2 regions of the Shewanella sp. A22 genome follow, and region 2 is predicted to be linked to the other one. Evidence: predicted binding sites of a transcription regulator. Region 2 holds the regulator's gene; the other holds the start of a gene.
What was found. The regulator sigma-54, encoded in region 2, starts transcription at its own class of promoters, with help from an activator protein. The targets are predictions, from matches to a motif close to GTTGGCACGNNNNTNGNNT.

Region 1 (5,045 bases), on a different contig from region 2:
GTGTATCTATAGCTATTTTATTAAACAAGTAGGCAAAGTGTTTTAGCTTTATATCGTGAGCTGAGCAGAATCATATGATCTTGTCTAATTTAGCGTAAACATGTGCTACGAGTTTAGGTATAATGGCTAACTGAATTTTTAAAATGATCTATAACAGATAGCAATGACGTAGTGTATTAACAAATAGCGACAGGCTACCTAGCCAGTTGCTACAACAAATACGCTACGTAAAGTATGCAAGCAATGAGGCAATAATGAGCGACGTTACCACAGCTGAATTTAACGAAGACGGTAAGTATATTCGTAAAATCAGAAGTTTTGTTTTACGTGAAGGCCGATTAACTAAAGGTCAATCTCAAGCAATTGAGGCATATTGGCCAACTATGGGCCTTGATTATACTCCACAACCGTTGGATTTGGCCCACGTTTTTGGTCGCGATGCGAATACCGTTTTGGAAATTGGTTTTGGTATGGGCGCATCATTAGTCCAAATGGCCCAAGCAGCCCCAGAGCAAAACTTTATTGGCATCGAAGTTCATAAACCTGGTATTGGTTCGTGTCTTGCGGATGCGGGTGAAGCTAACGTCACTAATTTACGAATATATCATCATGATGCAATGGAAGTGTTAGAACACAGTATTGCCGATGGCTCTCTTGCGCGAGTACAATTATTTTTCCCTGATCCATGGCATAAAAAACGTCACCATAAACGCCGAATTGTGCAAGCTGAGTTTGTGCAACTTATCCGTCGTAAGCTTAAAATTGGTGGTGTGTTTCATATGGCGACAGATTGGGAAAATTACAGCGAGCATATGTTAGAGATAATGAATGCTGCAGATGGCTATAAAAATCAATCGGAAACGGGTACCGTTGTCGAACGTCCAGAGCATCGTCCGCTAACAAAGTTTGAAGCTAGAGGCCACCGACTTGGTCATGGCGTATGGGATATCATGTTTGAGCGTATCGCTTAATCACAACTACACTTTCAACAATTGGAGAATGCACCATGGCGCAAAACCGCAGTCGTCGTTTACGTAAAAAGTTACGGGTTGATGAGTTTCAAGAGTTAGGATTTGAACTTAACTGGACGTTTGATGAATCTGTATCTGAAGAAGATATCGATAATTTAGTTGATCAGTTTATTGCTGAAGTGATTGAGCCTCGTCAATTAGGTTTCCACGGCGGTGGACATAAACAATGGGAAGGTATTATTGCGACCCAAATGATTGGCAAATGTACTGATGATGATATTGCTGCAGTCAATGCATTTTGGAAAGACAAGCCAGTAACTGATCTTAATGTGAGTGAGTTGTTTGATATTTGGTGGGGTTAGGTCAAATTGCCCGAACAATTATTACTTCAACAAGCAGTCGATAAAGTCAGGTCGCTATTGGGTAAAGGCAAGGTCGCAGGATATATTCCTGCGCTTGCCTGTATTGACCCCAACAAAATCGGAATTGCAGTGACAACCATTGACGGCCAAACAATGGGGGCTGGTGATTATTTAGAACCTTTTTCAATTCAAAGTATTTCAAAAGTTTTTAGCCTTACTTTAGCGCTTAATCTATATACCGAAGACGAAATATGGAGTCGTGTGGGTAAAGAACCCTCAGGGCATTCATTTAACTCACTCGTACAGGTTGAATTAGAACGTGGTAAACCTCGTAACCCTTTTATTAATGCTGGTGCATTGGTGATTGCTGACTTGTTATACGCACGCTTAGGGGCGCCTAAGCATCGTATGCTTGAGGTTGTCCGTCAATTAAGTCAAAACCCAACGTTATCTTACGACAAGGTTGTCGCTGATTCGGAGTTCCAGTTCAGTGCTCGCAACGCTTCAATTGCCTATTTAATGAAGTCATTTGGTAATTTTGATGGTGATGTGAATACGGTGCTTAAAACCTATTTCCATTATTGTGCGCTAAGAATGAACTGTGCAGACTTATCTCGTGCAATGTTCTATTTGGCTAATCGTGGTAAGACACTTGATGGTGACAGTTTAGTGTCGCCTGTACAAACTCGACAACTCAATGCATTACTGGCGACATCTGGTTTATATGATGGCGCAGGTGAGTTTGCTTATCGAGTGGGTATGCCCGGTAAAAGCGGTGTTGGAGGCGGCATTATTGCGGTTATTCCTGGCGACATGTCTATTTGTGTATGGTCTCCAGAGCTTGATAAAAATGGTAATTCATTGGCTGGAACGGCCATGCTCGAACTGTTAAGTCAAACACTAGGTCGCTCTATTTTTTAATGTCACATCTATATTTGTAAAATAGACTACTTTTTGGTTTATTTTACAAATAAATGCATATCCTCATTCATTTTCTCAATTTTAAATCTATTCCTATAAGTATTTAGTGGTTTAAGTGTTTGTAAAATAGTGTTTTATTTATCTTGGCACAACTAATGCTTCACATTAACTAATACTTCATTGATATTCGTTTTGCAAAAGGACTTTTATTATGACCAAACAAAAATTGATTTGTGGTTTAGCATTAACCAGCGTGTTATTTACTGCCGTTGTATCCACTCCTGCCATGGCAAAAATGTCAATTAATGATGAAAAGTGTGACGTCACATTAAACTACGACGTTACCGTTGAACCTTCAAATTTACAGCTTAGCGATAATGGTACAGAGAAGTACCGTGTTGAACTGGGGCAATTATATGTTGATGGCAAAAAAGTCACCCTAAACGATAAGCAACAGGCATTACTTACACAGTATTCTGAAGAGTTATCACGACAAGTGCCTGACGTGATTGATTTGGTGGCGGATGTGGTTTCCATGGCCTCTCAAGCGATTAATATGGCGCTAACGCCCATTTTTGGTGATGCAACAGGTAGTCAAATTGAAACATTAACCCGTGGTATTCAAAAACGTATTGATACTATGGCATATCAACAAGGCGATAAATTTTACCTAGGTTCAACTGACTCTTCAATAGAACATGCATTTAATGAAGAGTTTGAGCAAGAAGTAGAACAAATGGTATCCAATTCAATGGGCACATTAATGATGACATTAGGCAGTCAAATCATGTCTTCAGAAGGCGGGACATTTGAAGAGAAAATAAATGCCTTTTCAGTAAAAATGGAAAATATTGGTAAGGATATTGAGCAACAATTTGAATCGCAATCGCAGGGACTTGAGCAGCGAGCAAATAAAGTATGTGACAATTTTGAAGGATTATTGGTGTTAGAAAGCCAAGTGCGGAAAGCCATTCCAGAACTAGCACCTTATACATTAGCTAAACTAGGTGAGTTAAAGGAGTAAATATAAAAATTATTTTTTTCAATCTCCCTTTCCAGACTCCTGACTTTCCCCTGTACTCTTTTTGAAGACACAGGGGCTTTTTTTACCTGGCTAATTTACCGATTTCACCGCTATAGCTTGCGTTGCTTTGTTCTGATAAAAAAATTGTCAATTATAAATATAGAGCCATATGGGCTTTTTTTGTTATACTCATAAAAATTATAACAAAATTACACTCTACTTTAGATGTGGTTATATTTCGGAATGGTCATTTGTTGGTGCTGATTTGCAGTATTGGTTAACTTTGATGCTCTTTTTGCATGAATAAATATAATAACTGAATATTGATATCGATATGTTACAAGGTTTAGTTATTCACAATGGCATACAAAAATCTGAAATTTTTATTAATGTCGTAAACAGCTTAAGGCGACTTTCATGTTAGAACTGTTAGAACCTATCGCAATTTTTACTCATGTTGCACGAGCAGGAAGTTTTAGTGCAGCCGCCAGACGTCTTGGTATTTCTAAATCTAAAGTGAGTACTCAAGTTGCAGATCTTGAACATAAACTTGGTGTGCAGCTTATTCAACGTACGACACGTAGCTTAAGTCTGACTGAAGCCGGTAACTTACTATATTTACAAGGTGAAGAGCTACTTCGAGATGCTGAGCAAGCGGTCTCAAGTGTGCATAACTTAAATGATGCAACTCGCGGAGTGTTAAAAGTCGGGATATCGCAATCATTTGGTACTATGCATATTATTCCAGCTTTACCGGAATTCATGGCGAAACATCCAGAACTTGAGTTACAAGTGAGTTTACTTGATCACAAAGTTGATGTTGTCAGTGAAGGCTTAGATTTACTGTTAACTATGTCTGAACAATTACCGTTAGGCATGGTGGCTAGACCATTAATGAAATGCCAGTTTTTGCTCGTGGCATCCCCAGGTTATATTGCTCAGCATGGCAATATTAGCCGACCTGAACAGTTGGTTGAACACAACTGTTTAGTGTACCAAGGTGAATGGCATGAACACAGTGTTTGGCAATTTAAAAAGGGCGAAGATTATTGTGAAATTGGGGTGTCAGGTAATTTCCGTGTTGATAATGCCCCGGCATTAAAATCTGCAGCCGTAAGTGGTTTAGGTATTGTATATCTAGCCAGTTATTTACTGGAAGATGAAATTGCCCAAGGGACATTAGTGCCTTTGTTACCCGACTGGCAATTAACTCATAATCTGCCATTGCAAGCCGTTTACCCACGCCGTAAACATTTAGCTCCAAAGGTGAGTGCGTTTATTGATTTTATCAAAACTCATATTGGTAGCCCGCCATATTGGGACGCTAAGTATGACCATTTGTATAAACTTCGTAAGTAAAAAGTGAAAACATTGTTCTTTGTTTGAAACAGCGCTATCTCTCGCCCTGTAGTGGCAGGTTAAGCATTTGATTTTGTTGTGATTGAATATAATGTTTTCTGTTAATATGCGATTTACTAATCAAGAGGTTAGTGATTTACATTTGTTAAATGGTTGAACTCTGTTCTTATATCAATACAATGGTAGTGAGTTGATTCAAAATGATTTGAACCAAACGTTTTTCTGAAAAATGACCCCTTTCCAGAGAGGCGTACAAATCGGCATTATTGCAAGTTTTGGATCAGTGTTGGCAATGATTGTTACAAACTAAAACAATGCCAACCTTAAAACCATCATCCTAGTTTTTTTGGTTTACCCCAGACTTTGTTCTGGGGTTATTTTTTTGTGGAAAGCGATAAAAAATGGCAA
Region 2 (5,045 bases):
TTGCTATTATCAAACTTGTATTTGGGACTTACTCGGTACTTCAAAAGCGAGTCTAATTGATCACATTTAGCAGGACAAAGATCTGTTTGATAATTGTTTATTGTCCCTTGTAGAAGTGATGGCAATTATTTGTGTAGCACTATTAACATGAATATATGACTTTTTATGTTCACCAACTTTATGATCTAGATTGCTGATAAAAAAGAATAATGGTTAATCAGTTGTTGGTGACATTTTTGATTTATATGGAGTATGTGTGCTGTTGTTTAGGTGGGTAAATACAACAAATTGCATTTAAGGTTAGAGATATCAATCAGCAACATTCATCAAATTTAGCATTAATAAGATCACACACAGCATTTAATGCCACTTCTGCGTCGGGACCTTCAGCGGTTACTGTCATCATTTTACCTATACCACTTTCAAGCATTAATAAGCCAAGTACACTTGCAGCACTGGCACTTTTGTCACCCTGAAGCAAGGTTATGCTAGCATCAAAATCAGCGGCTAAAATGGCGAGTTTTGTCGCCGCGCGTGCATGTAAACCTAATTTGTTTGAAATGGTCACTTGGCGTTCAAGTTTGATCATTGACACGATCCTATGCTCACTTAGTTATTAGTACCACTGATATTTAACTCCCTGTGACGAGCATTAACCGTGTGTTTACTACCTTGCCTAAATCGTTTTGCTAATTGATCTGCAATATATACTGAACGGTGCTGACCACCAGTACAACCAATTGCGATGGTAAGATAGCTACGATTATTACGTTCTAAATGTGGCATCCAAGTTTCAAATAGGTTTTCAATTTGCCAAATAAACTTATTAACTAATGGCTGACGCCCTAAAAACTCCTGTACGGGTTCGTCTAACCCCGTAAATGGGCGTAGTTCTATTTCCCAATGTGGGTTGGGTAAAAAGCGTACATCAAACATAAAGTCTGCTTCTGTTGGCATGCCGTGTTTAAAGCCAAAAGACTCAAAGTTAATCACTAACTCTTTATCAACACTGCCTAATAAAATTTGCCTAACTTGGTCGCTTAATTCGTAGATATTCAGTGCTGAAGTGTCGATGTAATGGTCTACAATTTTTGCTATCGGCTCAAGTAAACGCCCTTCGAGCTTGATCGCTTCTTGCAGTGAAATGTGATTTTTAGATAACGGATGTAATCGACGAGTTTCGCTGTAACGTTTAAGCAATACTTTGTCATTGGAATTTAAAAAGAAGCTGATAATTTCAGTGTCGTTCTCAAGTAGTGCTAATTGGTCTTGAAGTACTTTACCTTGTTCTGCAATATTGCGTACATCAACGCTAATGGCAACCAGATCATTACTGCCTTTGAGCTGAGCTAATAATGCGCCAATGAGAGGTAAAGGCAAATTATCTACACAATAATATCCTAGATCTTCCAATACTCTTAAGGCTACTGATTTTCCTGAGCCTGAACGTCCCGATACTATGACAAGTTTCATGCAGTAATAACCTGATAAAGTTCTGTTGCGTCGTGAGTTTTACGAAGCTGTTTCAATATTTGCTTATCACTGAGCTTTTGAGCCATGCTTGATAATGTGCTTAAGTGTTGCTGGCACTGATCTGCAGGCACTAATAAAGCAAATAAAATATCCACGGGCTGCTTATCGATAGCATCAAAGGCTATGGCTTCTTCACATTTAATAAATATTGCGATGGGGTGATCGATGGTCGTTAATCGGCCATGAGGTATCGCAATGCCATTTCCTATACCTGTGCTACCCATTTTCTCTCTCGCTAAAAGGCTTTCAAAAACCTCTTGCGAAGACAGGGTTGGGTACTGGGCAGCAACTAAATCGCTGATGAGTTCCAGTACTTTTTTCTTACTGCCCGGTGTGGCACAGGTAGTGCATTCCGGCTGCAGGATGGTACAAAGTTCCATCGTTAGTGTTTTGTATACTTCTCTTTGTGTTTAATTACCTGACGGTCGAGTTTATCGATCAGGGCGTCTATTGCAGCATACATGTCAGTATTTTCTGACATGGCAAAAATCTCAGTGCCACTTAGGGTGATTCTTGCTTCTGCTTTTTGTTGTAATTTTTCTACATTGAGCACAACGTGTACATTATTGATCTGATCTGAGTGTCGTTCAAGCTTTGAAAATTTACCATGAACGTATTCACGTAAAGATTCGGTGATGTCGATATGATGTCCAGATAGATTTATATGCATTAAAAATCCTCCATTACCCTGTAGGTTATAAACTCTTACGTTGGTTTGAGGGCGGTATGAGCATTGCTTCACGGTATTTTGCTATCGTACGACGAGCAACGTTGATACCCTGTTCAGCCAGAAGTTGAGCCATTTTACTGTCACTCAGTGGTTTTTTCTGGTTTTCCGCTGCTACCAGCTTTTTGATAAAAGCACGAATCGCGGTTGATGAGCACTCTCCACCATCGTCGGTACTGACATGGCTAGAGAAGAAGTATTTTAGTTCAAATAGGCCCCGCGGGGTATGCATATACTTTTGTGTTGTTACTCGTGAAATGGTTGATTCGTGCATTTCTACAGCTTCTGCAATATCATTTAATACCATAGGCTTCATGGCTTCTTCACCATATTCAAAAAAGCCTTGCTGAAATTTTACAATGCAGTTTGCCACTTTGAGTAAAGTCTCATTACGACTTTCTATACTTTTTATAAACCATTTAGCCTCTTGCAAGTGGCCACGTATAAATTGGCTGTCAGACGGATTTTTACTGCTTTTCGCCATTGCTGCATATTGCTGATTAACACCAATTTTTGGCATATTATCTGGATTTAATTCTACTACCCAACGGCCATTTTTTTTAAACACGGTGACATCAGGAATGACATACTCATCGTCGACGGCTGTAATGGATAATCCTGGGCGAGGATTGAGTGACTGGATTAGTGCTATGGCATCACGTAATTCATTTTCTTTTAACTTCGTTTTGCGCATTAACAATCTAAAGTCACGTCCAGCAATTAAGTCTAAATAGTCTTTAATTAATAGACGAGCATTATCAATATGGGGGGTGGTATTGGAAAATTGTGCCAATTGAATTAATAGGCATTCACTTAAGTCACGCGCTGCTACACCAACAGGATCAAAGTGTTGGATCCGTTTTAACACCGCTTCAACTTCGTCGAGTTCAACATTTTCATCCCCCATAGCTTCGAGGATATCCTCGGTATTTTGGGTTAAATAGCCTCGTTCATCAATCGCATCAATAATTGCGGTGGCAATGGCAAGATCGGTATCGGAAAACGGTGTGAGGTTTTTTTGCCATTCTAAATGTTCATAAAGACCCTCGGTGGTTTCACCTTGGAATGGCATGTCATCATCACGCATACTAGCGCTACCAGAACCTGACATAGGAGAAGCGGTATACACTTCATCCCATGTAGTATCCATTGCAAGATCATCCATTGTTTCTTTGGTCATGGACTCTGCTGTATCGACAGTAGAGGTGTCTTTTTCAATGTTGACGATGCTGTTGTCACTAAAGTCTGTATCTGCTTGATCTCGACTTTCTTTGGCTGTGTCCTTTGCATCAGAAAACTCATCTTCTATTTCAAGCAATGGGTTTGAGTCTAATGCTTGCTGGATTTCTTGCTGTAGCTCCAATGACGATAACTGCAGTAGGCGAATAGCCTGCTGCAGTTGGGGGGTCATGGTTAAGTGTTGACCCATTTTGAGTTGGAGTGACGCTTTCATTTACCGCTTATCCCTAGATGATTTTCATAAAATGACAATCTCGAAAAACTGTTATGGATTATCACGTACATCAATGACACTTATAGCTATTTAGATATCGTTCAACGAAATGAGTTAGATAGGTTAAAAAGCCACTAAAGTAACTATAGCTTGAATTGTTCACCTAAGTACACAGCGCGAACTTGCTGATTGCTTAATATCTCATCAGGTGTGCCTTCGGCGATTAAATTACCTTGGCTAACAATATAGGCCCGTTCACAAACATCGAGTGTTTCACGTACATTATGGTCGGTAATCAATACCCCCAGCCCACGGCTTTTAAGCTGTTGGATAATTTTTTTAATGTCGATAACCGATATTGGGTCGACACCAGCAAAGGGTTCGTCGAGCAAAATAAATTTGGGGTTGGCTGCTAATGCGCGTGCAATTTCAACTCGGCGTCGTTCACCACCCGATAACGACATACCTTGACTGTCTCGAATATGAGTAATATGAAACTCTTCCAATAAATGTTCGAGTTGTTCAATACGCTGGTCTGTGTTGAGTTCTTTACGAGTTTGCAACACAGCCATAATATTGTCATATACTGTCAGCTTGCGGAAAATACTGGCTTCTTGTGGTAAGTAACCAATCCCTTTGCGGGCGCGAAGGTGCATAGGGTCGGCGGTGAGGTCATCATTATCAATTAGGATCCGACCTTTATCGCTTTTGACTAACCCAACAACCATATAAAATGTGGTTGTTTTACCTGCGCCATTGGGGCCTAAAAGACCCACAATTTGGCCCGTTTTAACCGTTAAACTCACATCTTTTACAACTTGACGGGCTTTATAGCTTTTAGCTAGATTTTCAGCGGTTAAGGTTATTTGGGTCATTGTTTGATCTGCTTGTTTACTGGAATTTCTGGGAGCTTTTGTTTTGGTGCTGTTTCGTCTTGGAAATTCTCAGGTTGAATAATAGTGATTACGCGATCTTGGCCTTTGCCAGTACTTTCTGCAATCAGCTCTTGAGCATTGATGTTGTATTTAATTCGATTACCTGTAACTTGGCTACCGGATTGATCAAGTTTGGCATTACCGGTTAATGTGAGTGTGGTAGTGGCAAGATCATAGGTTATTTCGTCAGCGCTAGCGGTACCAATTTGACCATCGTCTAACTCTTGTGAAAATGTGGCTGGTTTTCCCGTGGCGATAAGCTTTTTACTTGTGCTATTTTCAGGGGTGAACGCTCGTAGTTGATCGGCATTGATAGTAATGCTGCCTTGCACAATTTTAACTGGACCATTAAAAACGATTTGGTTATTTTTAATGTCAGCAAATTGGCTCACCGCGG

Region 1: ACWXWT_RS03685 (YggN family protein) is a predicted target of sigma-54. The motif match lies at 2,397-2,415, and genes of this name have one in related genera.

The regions. Positions count from the first base shown of each region.
Region 1 covers NZ_JBSQBN010000011.1:3,953-8,997, forward strand. The annotation lists gene trmB (tRNA (guanosine(46)-N7)-methyltransferase TrmB) at 255-971, shown strand; gene ACWXWT_RS03675 (YggL family protein) at 1,007-1,333, shown strand; gene glsB (glutaminase B) at 1,340-2,254, shown strand; gene ACWXWT_RS03685 (YggN family protein) at 2,466-3,278, shown strand; gene ACWXWT_RS03690 (LysR family transcriptional regulator) at 3,696-4,637, shown strand.
Region 2 covers NZ_JBSQBN010000094.1:13,493-18,537, reverse strand. The annotation lists gene ACWXWT_RS15315 (HPr family phosphocarrier protein) at 314-589, opposite strand; gene rapZ (RNase adapter RapZ) at 610-1,473, opposite strand; gene ptsN (PTS IIA-like nitrogen regulatory protein PtsN) at 1,470-1,913, opposite strand; gene hpf (ribosome hibernation-promoting factor, HPF/YfiA family) at 1,916-2,203, opposite strand; gene ACWXWT_RS15295 (RNA polymerase factor sigma-54) at 2,229-3,713, opposite strand; gene lptB (LPS export ABC transporter ATP-binding protein) at 3,857-4,588, opposite strand; gene lptA (lipopolysaccharide transport periplasmic protein LptA) at 4,585-5,045, opposite strand, start outside.